Niabella beijingensis: one gene and its partner. The protein of the gene in region 1 interacts with the protein of each later gene in a pairwise test. Links are inferred from orthologs where the notes say so. Each region holds a gene or a part of one and is shown on either strand. Other genes may lie near its edges. The genes, in order: K7B07_RS03380 and K7B07_RS23575.

Region 1 (6,253 bases):
ATCGTGGAGCTGCTGAACAAAGAACTGCTCCCGAAGTTGAAAAATGTGGCAGTGGAGGAGGTATTTTATTATGGTACGGGCTGTCTGAATCCGGACAACCGCAAATTGGTGCAGAAAAGCCTGCGCCGCCTGTTCCCGGATGCGAAAGTACAGGTGTGGCACGACGTGGAGGGCGCGGCCCGCGGGCTTTGCGGCCGGAGCAGGGGCATCGCCTGTATACTGGGCACGGGCTCCAGTACCTGCTATTATGATGGGCGTAAGATCCAGAAGAACAGCCCGGGGCTGGGTTATGTTCTGGGTGATGAAGGCAGCGGCGCCTACCTGGGCAGGAAAGTGATCCAGTATTTTTTATACAATACGTTCGACGAGGATCTGAGGGCCCGTTTTGACGCGGCCTATGTTACCAATGCCACGGAGATCCTGGAACGGGTGTACAAACAACCGCTTCCGAACCGCTATCTTGCGGGGTTTGCAAAATTCCTTGCGGAGAACAGAGGACACTACATGGTGGAGAATATTATCGAAGATGGCCTGAATGATTTCTTTTTTACGCACCTTTGCAAATTCCAGGAAGCCTGGAAACATCCCATCAGTTTTGTAGGGAGTGTTGCATTCGGATTTAAAGATGTATTGAAAGAACTTTGTAACAGCTACAGCTTTGAGTTGGGAAAAGTGCTTCAGAAGCCGATGAAAGGGCTGATTGAGTACCATTCCTGAATTGTTTTAAAAGAAATTTATATCGGATATATATGGCAGGAGAAAAGATTACGGAGCAGGCTAGCAAATATGACCACCTGGAAAAGATGTCGGTGCTGGAATTGCTGACATCCATGAATAAGGAAGATCAGGAAGTGCCACTGGCAGTACAGAAAGTAATTCCCAATATTGAAAAGTTAATTGAAGCCATTGTGGAAAACATGGTGGACGGCGGGCGGCTGTTTTACATCGGCGCCGGCACCAGTGGCCGCCTGGGCATCCTGGATGCCAGTGAAATTCCGCCCACTTACGGGTTACCAATGGGTGTTGTGATCGGTATCATTGCAGGCGGCAGCAGGGCCATTACCACACCGGTTGAAAATGCTGAAGATGATGAAGCCCAGGGCTGGAAGGACCTCGAGGCTTATGAGATCAATGAGAAAGATGTGGTAGTGGGAGTAGCCGCCAGCGGCTCCACTCCTTACGTGATCGGTGCACTGCGGGAATGCCAGCAACGCGGTATCATTACCGGCAGCATCAGCTCCAACCCCAATGCGCCTGTAAGCGCTGTTGCCGATTACCCCATAGAGGTGATCGTGGGACCTGAATTTGTAACAGGAAGCACCCGTATGAAAAGCGGTACGGCCCAGAAGCTGGTGCTCAATATGATCTCCACAACGGTGATGATCCAGCTGGGAAGGGTGGAAGGCAATCGTATGGTGAACATGCAGCTGACCAACGAAAAGCTGGTGGACCGGGGTACAAAAATGGTAATGGAGAAGACCGGGCTGAAGGATTACGAGCAGGCCAAGCAGCTGTTGCTGGAGAATAAGAGTGTGAAGAATGCCGTGGAAGCCTATAACCAGGCACGGTAGAAAAATAGTTAGAACAACAAAAGGAAGAGTGGATGCTCTTCCTTTTTTATTTCCTTAAAACAGGATTATCTTTAATTACGCTGCTACTGCTGCGTTGATTTTTTTAGCCAGCTTGCTTTTTAAATTAGCGGCTTTATTGCGGTGGATAACGCCCCTTTTCGCTAATTTGTCGATCATGCTTTCCACGGAAGGTAATTGTCCCTTCGCGTCACTACCTTCAGCAGCTCTCAGATTTTTAATGGCATTACGGGTAGTTTTACCATAATACTTGTTTCTGTCGCGACGCTTTAAGGCCTGACGTGCATGTTTCTTTGTAGCTTTATGATTCGCCATGGATCTTTTTTTTTGGACGGCAAAGGTAACAGAAATAAATGAAATATCGGAAAATTCTTCCCATTTTCTTTACAATACGGCGGAAGTCCCTTTCGCCATTCACTAAACATAACTTAAAATCAAAAAATAGAACGATGCGATTGCATAAATATTGCGTATCTTGTGGGGCAATTTTTGAAAGCAGGCATCCAGACGATAAAATAAGATAGTATAATATATAAATAGCTGATTTACAATGAAGGATTTTTCGTACATTACAAGCTCTTCTCCCGAATTTATTGAAAACATGTACAAAGAGTTTGTAAATAACCCGGAGAGCGTAGACACCGAATTAAAAAAATTTTTTGAAGGATTTGACTTTGCGGTTGGTAACGGTCTGGCACAAAAGAACGGCGCGCCGGCTGTTGCAGCAGGAAGCGGAACTGCTGCGGCTGACTGGAGAAAGGAAATCGCGGTATACCGGCTTATTTTGGGATACCGGAACAAGGGGCACTTGCTGGCAGATACCAACCCCATAAAAAAACGCATAGACCGCGGCGCCAATCTCGATCTTCCCTTTTTTGGTTTGTCGGAAGCTGACCTGGATACCACCTATGAAGCCGGCAGCCTCATCGGCCTGGGTACGACCACGCTCCGGAATATTTTATCCCATCTGAAGAAATGCTATGCCGGACATGTAGGCATTGAATTTAAATACATCAGTGATCAGAAGAAAGTGGACTGGCTGACCAATGAAATGGAGAAGAAATTCACCAGTCCGCTGCCCCTGGAACAAAAAAAACGCATCCTGGAAAAACTGAACGAAGGGGTGATGTTTGAAAAATTCCTGCATACCAAGTATGTGGGACAGAAACGTTTTTCGCTTGAAGGAGGAGAAACGACCATCGCCGCACTGGATGCCATCATCAACAAGGCCGCTGCCCTGGAGGTAAAGGAAGTAGTGATCGGCATGGCCCACCGTGGAAGACTGAACATACTGGCCAATATACTGGGAAAGACCTATGAGCAGATCTTTAGTGAATTTGAAGGTACAGGTGAGATCAACCAGACTATGGGAAGCGGGGATGTGAAATACCACCTGGGTTTTGGAAGCGTGATCCAGGCTACCAACGGGGAGACGGTGCACCTTAAGCTGATGCCGAACCCATCTCACCTGGAGGCTGTGGATCCTGTGGTGCTCGGCTTTGCGCGCAGCAGTGCCAATATCCTGCACGACGAACGCTACGAAACGGTATTGCCGATCCTGATTCACGGTGACGCTGCACTGGCCGGACAGGGCGTGGTATACGAACTGTTGCAGATGTCCAAGCTTAAAGGCTTTTATACCGGCGGAACCATTCACTTTGTAATCAATAACCAGATCGGTTTTACCACCGATTTTTCCGATGCACGGAGTGCTGATTATTGTACTTCGCTTGCCGCGATGGTACAGTCACCTGTGTTGCACGTGAACGGGGATGATCCCGAGGCCGTGGTGAAATGCGCGGAAATCGCCACCCGTTACCGCAACGAGTTTCATGCGGATGTTTTTATCGATATGGTTTGTTACCGCAGGCACGGGCACAATGAAGGAGACGACCCGAAATTCACCCAGCCGGCCATGTATGCGCTGATCGATAAACACCTCAATCCACGGGAAGTATATGTAAAATACCTGCTGGACAATGGTGAGGAGGATGCAAAAGAACTGGCAAAGGAAATGGAAAAGAAATTCTGGGCGGATCTTCAGGACCGGCTGGATGAGGTAAAACAAAAACCGTTACCCTATACCTATCAGGAACCGGAACTGCAATGGAAAAGCCTGCGCAAGGCTACACCGCTGGATTTTGATGAAAGTCCGGACACCGCTGTAAGCGACGAAGAATTTAAAACGGTGTTTGATGCCCTGATGACGATCCCCGAAGGGTTTACACCTTTGAAAAAAGTGGCAAAACTGCTCCAGGACAAAGTAAAACTGCTGGATACCGAACACAAGGTTGACTGGGCAACCGGTGAGCTGATGGCCTTTGGTACCCTGCTGATGGATGGATATGATGTACGCATGACCGGGCAGGATGTCGGACGTGGTACATTCAGCTCCCGCCATGCGATCCTCAGGGATGAAGTAACAGATGTGGCCTATAACCGCCTGAGCATACTACCGACCGACAAGAAATTCAGGATCTTTAATTCCCTGCTGAGCGAATATGCAGTACTGGGATTTGAATATGGTTTTGCACTGGCCTCGCCTAATGTACTGGTATTATGGGAAGCGCAGTTTGGCGATTTTGTGAACGGAGCGCAAACGATGATCGACCAGTTCATCACCAGCGCCGAGCAGAAATGGAACCGTATGAACGGCCTTGTAATGCTGTTGCCGCACGGATTTGAAGGGCAGGGGCCGGAACACAGCAGTGCACGCATTGAGCGCTTCCTGCAGTCCTGCGCAGAATTGAACATCGTTGTTACCAATATCACCACCTCCTCCAATTACTTCCATGCGCTGCGCCGTCAGCTGCGGTGGCCGTTCCGCAAACCGCTGGTGAATTTTGCCCCCAAGGCCAATCTGCGGCATCCGGGAAGTTATGCTCCTAAAGAAGAATTCACAAACGGGCGGTTCCGTGAAGTGATCGATGACAGTTATGCCGATGACCCGGTAGCAGTAAAAACCGTACTGTTCTGTTCCGGCAAGATCTATTTTGATCTGGCAGAAAAACAACAGAAAGACAACCGGAAGAATGTAGCCGTGGTACGCCTGGAACAATTGTATCCCCTGCCCAAAAAGCAGCTGGATGCGTTGTATGCAAAATATAAGAATGCTGTATGGTACTGGGTGCAGGAAGAGCCGCTGAATATGGGTGCCGCTTCCTTCCTTCAGATGAACCTTAAAGATATCAACTATGGCATCATTGGCCGCAAACCCAGTGCTGCACCGGCATCCGGGTTTATGAAAGTGCATAAGGCCGAACAGGAAGAGATCATTAATACCGCATTTTCAATGTAACAGGAAATAGCAGGCGGAATAGAAATTCCGCCCTTTTTTTATCTATTCAAAACTAAACATGAGCGCTTATAGGAGCTTCTGATTCAGCGCTTTTACAACAGCTTCTGAAACGGAGTTCACCTGTAGTTTTTCATACACATTCTTAATATGTGTATTTACGGTATGGATGCTCAGGTTGCAGGCCGAAGCTACCATCTTACGGGTGTATCCCTTCACCAGCAGGTTCAGGATCTCTTTTTCCCTGCCGGTAAGCTCTACTTCCTCGTTGTTTTCAAAAAAGACGTTTTTCTGGAAAGCAGTTAATACCTTTTTGGCAATAGAGGCGGTCATTGCCGCATCGCCGTTATAAACATCCTCAATGGCCTGGATCAACTGGGCCGGAGGTGATTTTTTCAGAATATAACCCGATGCCCCCGCGCAAATAGACGCAAAGATCTTGTTGTCATCTTCATACACCGTTTGCATCAGCACCTGGATCCGGGGAAAATTTACCTTGATGATCTTTACCCCCTCAATGCCGTTTACATTGGGCATGTCGATGTCCATTAATACCACATCCGGATCGGCTTTGCGGACATCCGTAATGACGTTACTGCAATCGAAAAAAGTTCCGGTGCAGGTCATACGGGGCGACGCATTGATCAGCATACTTAAGCTATCTCTCCGGTAGGCATTATCATCAAAAACAGCCACGTGTATGGTTGTCATATTCATATTATAAAATTAAGGCATTAAAAATAGCCGCCTATCGCCAATTTGTGTGATATTTTGGAGCTATCAGTATGCATCCGTCAGCCGTCAGACCGGCCTGTCATGCCCGGCTGGTTGCTAATGGATGATTGCAGATCGCTTCAGCCCCGATTCTTATATTTCAAATCTCAATACTCCTGTCTCAATTCTCCGGTCAGAACGCAGAAGTTTACAATTTTTTGCCGTACTTTGCCATACCTTTTTAAAAAGCAGTTTTTTTATGGCAATTGATATAAAAGTTCCCACTGTTGGGGAATCGATCAGTGAAGTGACCCTCTTAAAATGGGTAAAAAATACAGGGGAATATGTTGAGCGCGATGAAGTGATCGCCGAACTGGAAAGTGAAAAAGCCACTTTCGAGGTAAATGCGGAGAAAGCAGGAGTGCTCACCACCAATGCCGCTGAGGGGGATACCCTGAACATCGGGGACACCATTGCCTCTATTGATGATACAGCAGCCCGGCCGGAGCCTGAACCCGGGGCGGAACAGGCGCCTGCGGATAAAAAGCCGGCAGAGGCCAAGACCCCGGCCCCGGATCCTGAAAAGCAAAAACCGGCAGCTGTTCCCGGTAACGGAACCACTACCGCCGCATCGGTAAAAGCAACACCGGTTGCT
Region 2 (5,880 bases), on another replicon or contig:
TCAAGCTGCTGCAATGTGTTTTTGTCAGCCAGTGGCAATTTGTTTGTCAAAGTCGAAAAGTAGATTGCTTTGTCCATTGAGGGTGGTTCTACACTTGCTGTTAACACATAAATATACGAAATATTTATTCGCAAATCATATACTGGAAAATCTGACAATATTGAAATCAAACAATTGAAGTTAATTAATGCTAATCGGAAAATTGAGCTTTCGGAATCATCCGGTTCCTTAGAAAAAGGGAAAAAACAATATGTTAGGCTAATAAAAAATGGCTGAAAGGAGAAGAAGCATACTTAAGCTAAATCGCCCCGATTTTAAGAAATCCGCTTCATAATATGTTCGTTTGATTAAGCAGCATTTCTATAATACTTTACTCCCATAAGTCAACGTAACTTTGTAAAGACACGTTAGGTACGGTAAAGTATCGTAAGATTTTTGAAAAAATTGCGAGTTACAATCTTAGATTGGGGAAAAAGCGTTTGAAGATTAGTTTTATTATCAATCAAAACCCTTTGGTGTTCGAACTCATTATGAGTTCTATATTAATTGATTATGATTTTTGGGAGCCTTATCAATGTAATAGATCGAACACAAAAAAGCCTTCAAACTCATTGAGTTTAAAGGCTTTTTATTTTTTCGTGACCCCTCAGGGACTCGAACCCTGGGCCTACTGATTAAGAGTCAGTAGCTCTACCAACTGAGCTAAGGAGTCATGAATACCATGATCCGGATGGCTCCGGAGCCGGCAAATATAAGTGATTTATTTTACCTGGGCAGAATCCGGCTTTGTAAAATCAATGGTCATTTTATTTTCGCCGCAATTGATCATGGTTTTCCCGTATTTGGGATCTTTATTCCCGAGATAGGGATTGACAATTTCTTTTTTATTGCTCAGCCAGTTGCCGCTTTGCCCTTCTCCAAAGGCCATGGGGCATTCCTGCCAGTACACCGGGGCCTGGTCATATTTAACGGTGAGCAGCAGCATCCGCAATGCATCCGACAGGTCATGAAGGGCATGCCGCCGCGCAGTCCAGTCGGCGGTGCCGGCGATGGTGGCTGTATTGGCTTTGGCCGTCTCCAGCGGGTATTGGGCCGTCTCGTAGATCGTGCTGTCCTTTTTCAGTTCATCTACCTTAAAACTGGCAAGGGCCGCCTGAAGCGAAAGCACCGCCTTGCCTACAGCCGCAGAATCCCAGTTTACAAAACCATCTGCAAGCACATAGTAGCTGGATAATACCGCTTCCATCGACTGGTTAAACGGATCGCTGTGCTTGCTCACTGCAACAGGCACCGGCTTATCCTTTGGCGGTTTATTCTTTTTTATCGCAAACTTATATACAAGGAACGCAGCTATAATTACCGCGATTACTATTAAAAGCTTTTTCATACTGATTCCAGATGTCGTTTACTCGTTTGTATTAACTAAATTTGCAGGTTTCCGGAAAACAAAAATACTGATAAACAAGTAATTATTTTATCCGGAGGACAAAAAAGCAATAAATATGTTAATCGGTTTACAGAATGTTACGTTTGAGTTCGGTGCAAGAGTGATCGTGGAAGATGCTACCTGGCACATTCAGCCCAATGAGCGCATCGGGCTGATCGGGTATAATGGTACAGGAAAATCCACCCTGCTGAAATTATTTGTCAATCAATACGCCCCTTCGGAAGGAACTGTGGAACGGAGCAGGGATACCACCATCGGGTACCTGCACCAGGATCTGCTGAGCTTTGATACCAATGATTCCATTTTACAGGTGGCGATGAGCGCCTTTGAAAAAGTGCTTCAGCTGGAAAAGGAAATAGAAGTGCTGGGTATTGAACTGGAAAAGACCGGTGATGAAAAAACATTGCTTGAATATACCGATAAGCTTCATGAAATGGAACTGCTCGGCGGCTACAATGTGCAGCATAAAACAGAAGAAGTATTGCAGGGACTGGGATTTTCCAATGCTGATCTGAACCGTCCTTATAAGGAGTTCAGCGGAGGCTGGAGGATGCGGGTATTGCTGGCAAAAATGATCCTGGCCAAACCCGACCTGCTGCTGCTCGATGAGCCTACCAACCACCTTGATCTTCCTTCCATTGAATGGCTGGAAAAATACCTGCAGCATTACCAGGGGGCCGTAGTGATCGTGAGCCACGATAAATTTTTCCTGAACCGCATGGTAACAAAGATCGTGGAGCTGTATCAGCGGGAACTGCATTTCTATAATGGCAATTATGATTTTTATGAAAAGGAAAAGGCCGTACGTATCGAGATGCAGCAAAAGGCCTACGAGAACCAGCAGGATTATATCCGGCAGAATGAGCGGCTGGTAGAACGGTTCCGCGCCAAGGCCAGTAAAGCGGCCATGGCCCAAAGCATTATGAAGAAGCTCGACAAACTGGAGCGCATTGAGGATGTGGCTATTGAACGCCCCGACCTGCGGATCAATTTCCGGGTGGATAAGGTTCCCGGCCGCGTTCTGGTGGAGCTGGATCATCTGTCAAAAGCCTTTGGTGAAAATGTGATCCTGAGCGATGCCAAGGCAGAGATTGAAAGAGGGGATAAGATCGCGCTGATCGGGGCCAACGGTAAGGGGAAATCCACCCTGCTGCGGATTATTGCCGACGCAGAGTCCTATACCGGTAACCGCAAATGGGGACATAATGTAGAAGAAAGCTTTTATGCCCAGCACCAGCTGGAAGCTCTTTCCCTCGACAATACCATACTGGATGAAATGCGCAGTTGCGGCAGCCAGATGACGGACCTGGAACTGCGGGCGCTGCTGGGTTGTTTTTTATTCAGCGGAGACGACAGTGATAAAAAAATACGCATCCTCAGCGGTGGGGAAAAAGCACGGGTTGCACTGGCAAAGACCATTGTAAGCAAAGCCAATTTCCTGATGCTGGATGAGCCTACTAACCACCTAGATATGCACAGTGTGGACCTGCTGATCAACGCGCTGAACCGGTATGAGGGTACCCTGATCCTGGTGAGTCACGACCGGCACTTTATTTCAAAGGCCGCCAACAAAATATGGGAGATCGTGGACGGAAAGATCAAGGAATTTAAAGGTCCTTATGATGAATGGGTAGCCTGGAATGAACGGATGCGTAAGAACGCCGGAGCCAATAAAGCAGAGGCGCTGCCACAAAAGGCAAAGCCCGTTGCTGCAGCAACAGTTGCTCCTGCAGCACCACCGGCCACAGGTACACCTATTAATAAGGAGCTTAAAAAAGAGATCCAGCGGCAGCAAAAAATGTTCCAGCAGGCGGAAGACGCATTGAATAAAAACAAAGCGCTGATGGCCCGGCTGGAGAAGGATCTTGCGGATCCGGAGATCTATTCTGATAAAACACGGTTTTTAAAAGCAGAACAGGAGTATGCTGCGGCAGCCAGGGAAAACGGGCGCCTGGAAAAGGAGTATGAATCGGTTTTTACCCGGCTGATGGAGCTGGAAGAAAAACAGTAGCCGGGTTCAGGCTATAATATTTTTTTTATTGCATGTCTGCAGACGGAAAAAATGCAGACAGTTACGGGAATCAGGAAAGCGTACTTGTGATAATCTGAATAAGACAAAGAATAATCACAACAACCGGCCCTGGTTTATATCTGGTATTTTTGTTGACACAGCGCAATAATATTCCAGAAAATGATCAACTCCGGACACCTGTACCTGCCTTTCAGCCAGCTCGATGTATATATGCTCTCCGATGGATATTTTGGGACCGGGAACCCCCAGCCGGTACTGGCTCCCGGTATCGCGCCGGAAATCGTTCAGAACGAACTGAAGCGGCTTTGCCTGCAGGAAACATACGAGGCCCCCATTATTACCATGTTGGTGAAAAGCAACGATGCAACGATCCTGATCGATACCGGGGAAGGTAGTCATAACCCGGCAAATGCGGGATGGCTGCTGAACAGTCTTACTGAAATAGGAGTAACGCCGGAAGCCATTACCGACATCCTGATCACGCATGCCCATCAGGATCATATCGGAGGCATCCTGTCGGAACAGGGACAGTACATCTTCCCGAATGCCCGGTATTTTATTTCGCGGAACGAGTGGGCATTCTGGACCAACAATACCCCCGACTTTTCCAACAGCCGGATGCCTTCCTGGATGTATCCTTCCGGAGCCTTGCAACACCTGGTATTAAATGCCATAAAGGACCGCATCGAAATTTTTACCCCGGGCGAAACAGTATGCTCCTGTATCAAAACAGCACCTGCACCGGGTCATACACCGGGCCATATCATCTTCAGTATTTTTTCGGAAGCGCTGGCGCTTACCAACCTGGTGGACCTGGTGCACTCCCCGTTACTGATCGCGCATCCTGAATGGGGAACACAATGGGATATTGATTTTAATGAAGGTGTTAGAACCCGTAAACGGATCCTGGAAACCTGCTGTAAGAACCGGACACTGGTGGCAACCGCGCATCTTCCCTGGCCCGGGATCGGTTATATAGGGAAAACCGGTGACCTGCTGAGCTGGGCCGCAAGAGCCTTGCATCACCCTTATGAACTCGCTTTGTCCTGACCCGTGTGCGCCATCCGGAAAAGATGCCTGATCTCTTTTACAACAGCCCTTTTATGCAGCTGCTCAACCCCGGTATTCCGTAGGAGAAAAACCACTCTTCTTCTTAAAGAAGGCAGAGAATCCGGACATTGTTTCAAATCCTATATCAAAGGCGATCTCCTTGATGGTCCTGTCGGAAAACCGCAACAGGTTCTTCGATTCCTGCATGATGCGCTGATGGATCATATCCGTGGCCGTTGTGTTCATATGCTTCCGGCATAAAATATTCAGGTAATTAGGTGTAACACAGAGCTGCTCTGCATACCATTTTGGGGTCTTCTGTACCGTATAATGCTGGTTGATCAGGTTCCAGAAATCCCGGACGGCAGGATTCGATCGCGTGAGAAGTGTATTCTTAATATAACCTTCCGCTTCGCGTTTCATCATGGAGGCCAGTATGTCCATTCGCAGCAGCAATATATTTTTCCAGGCCTGATCTGCTGCAAGCGTCTGCAGGTCCCGCTCAATACTTTCCATCTCGTTGTTCACCGCATCAAATACGGTGTCTGAAAGCTTGAATACGGGATTCAGGTTGTGCCGTATGAAATGGAACTCATCTGTACTGGAAAAGTTTTCAAATACTTTTTTGCCCACCACGATCTTCTGTGCAAGTGTCTCAGGGCCGGTCTCCCAATGATGGTGTTGCCCCGGGAATAAAAAATGAAGCTGGTTCCTGCCAATAGGAAAGGCTGTATCATCGATATAATGAATGCCGCTTCCCTCGGTGAACAGCACCACGAGGAAGTAGGTGCACCGGATGGTTTTGTTGTAATTGTCAACACCTTTGATCTGTTTGTAGGTGACCTCGTCATCCGCCAATTTGACTGCGGGCTTATTTGCTTCCATGATAAATCAGTTTATCAAATTTATTAACTTTTAAAACCCGATCCAGGGAGAAGATACGTCATTTAACTTCAACATATAAACACCTGAGTTCCGCTGAAAAGGATCGTGTAAAAAAGAGAAGATCTGTGATTGCTCTTTCCTGGCACCCGGGCAAAAAAAGCCCCCTGATAAGGGGGGCTGGATAATTATCACTCAATACAAAACTGTGGACAGGTTTGTATTTGAAATATGCAGCGCAAAGATAGGCTGGCACAGCGCACCGCAATGCACTATCTGTTATAAATTTTCATACTTTGATATAGAAAATTATAAATCTTGTTCCGGGAGTGCTGCCTTTGAATTGCTCCTGGCTGCTATTTTGTTCTTGAAAGGGAATACTGTTTAGGACCCGTATAAAAAGGTTAAAGTCCCCAGGGGGGACTTTAATTGACTATCCTCTGTTCCAGACTGGAAAGCCCGTAACAAT

What was found.
Region 2: the proteins of K7B07_RS03380 (region 1) and K7B07_RS23575 interact in binary tests that used the Escherichia coli proteins (3 or more experiments, as listed by UniProt). The link is inferred for Niabella beijingensis from one-to-one orthologs.

Annotation. Positions count from the first base shown.
Region 1 is NZ_JAIQDI010000001.1:767,316-773,568, reverse strand. The notes cover bases 1,774-5,087. They hold K7B07_RS03380 (2-oxoglutarate dehydrogenase E1 component), read left to right. Parts: upstream 1,774-2,139; coding sequence 2,140-4,887; downstream 4,888-5,087. Other genes in these bases: K7B07_RS03375 (response regulator transcription factor), read right to left, coding at 4,954-5,087; rpsT (30S ribosomal protein S20), read right to left, coding at 1,774-1,904. In the rest of the region: K7B07_RS03395 (N-acetylglucosamine kinase), read left to right, coding at 1-717; murQ (N-acetylmuramic acid 6-phosphate etherase), read left to right, coding at 750-1,571; more of rpsT, read right to left, coding at 1,647-1,773; more of K7B07_RS03375, read right to left, coding at 5,088-5,601; odhB (2-oxoglutarate dehydrogenase complex dihydrolipoyllysine-residue succinyltransferase), read left to right, coding at 5,858-6,253. UniProt on the Escherichia coli protein: E1 component of the 2-oxoglutarate dehydrogenase (OGDH) complex which catalyzes the decarboxylation of 2-oxoglutarate, the first step in the conversion of 2-oxoglutarate to succinyl-CoA and CO(2).
Region 2 is NZ_JAIQDI010000002.1:1,789,789-1,795,668, reverse strand. What follows is about bases 1,040-3,980. They hold K7B07_RS23575 (ABC-F family ATP-binding cassette domain-containing protein), read left to right. Parts: upstream 1,040-1,502; coding sequence 1,503-3,458; downstream 3,459-3,980. Other genes in these bases: K7B07_RS23570 (MBL fold metallo-hydrolase), read left to right, coding at 3,639-3,980; K7B07_RS23580 (hypothetical protein), read right to left, coding at 1,040-1,387. Outside these bases: K7B07_RS23590 (Crp/Fnr family transcriptional regulator), read right to left, coding at 1-77; more of K7B07_RS23580, read right to left, coding at 761-1,039; more of K7B07_RS23570, read left to right, coding at 3,981-4,529; K7B07_RS23565 (helix-turn-helix domain-containing protein), read right to left, coding at 4,593-5,414. UniProt on the Escherichia coli protein: Genetic data indicate it may be involved in ribosome assembly or function.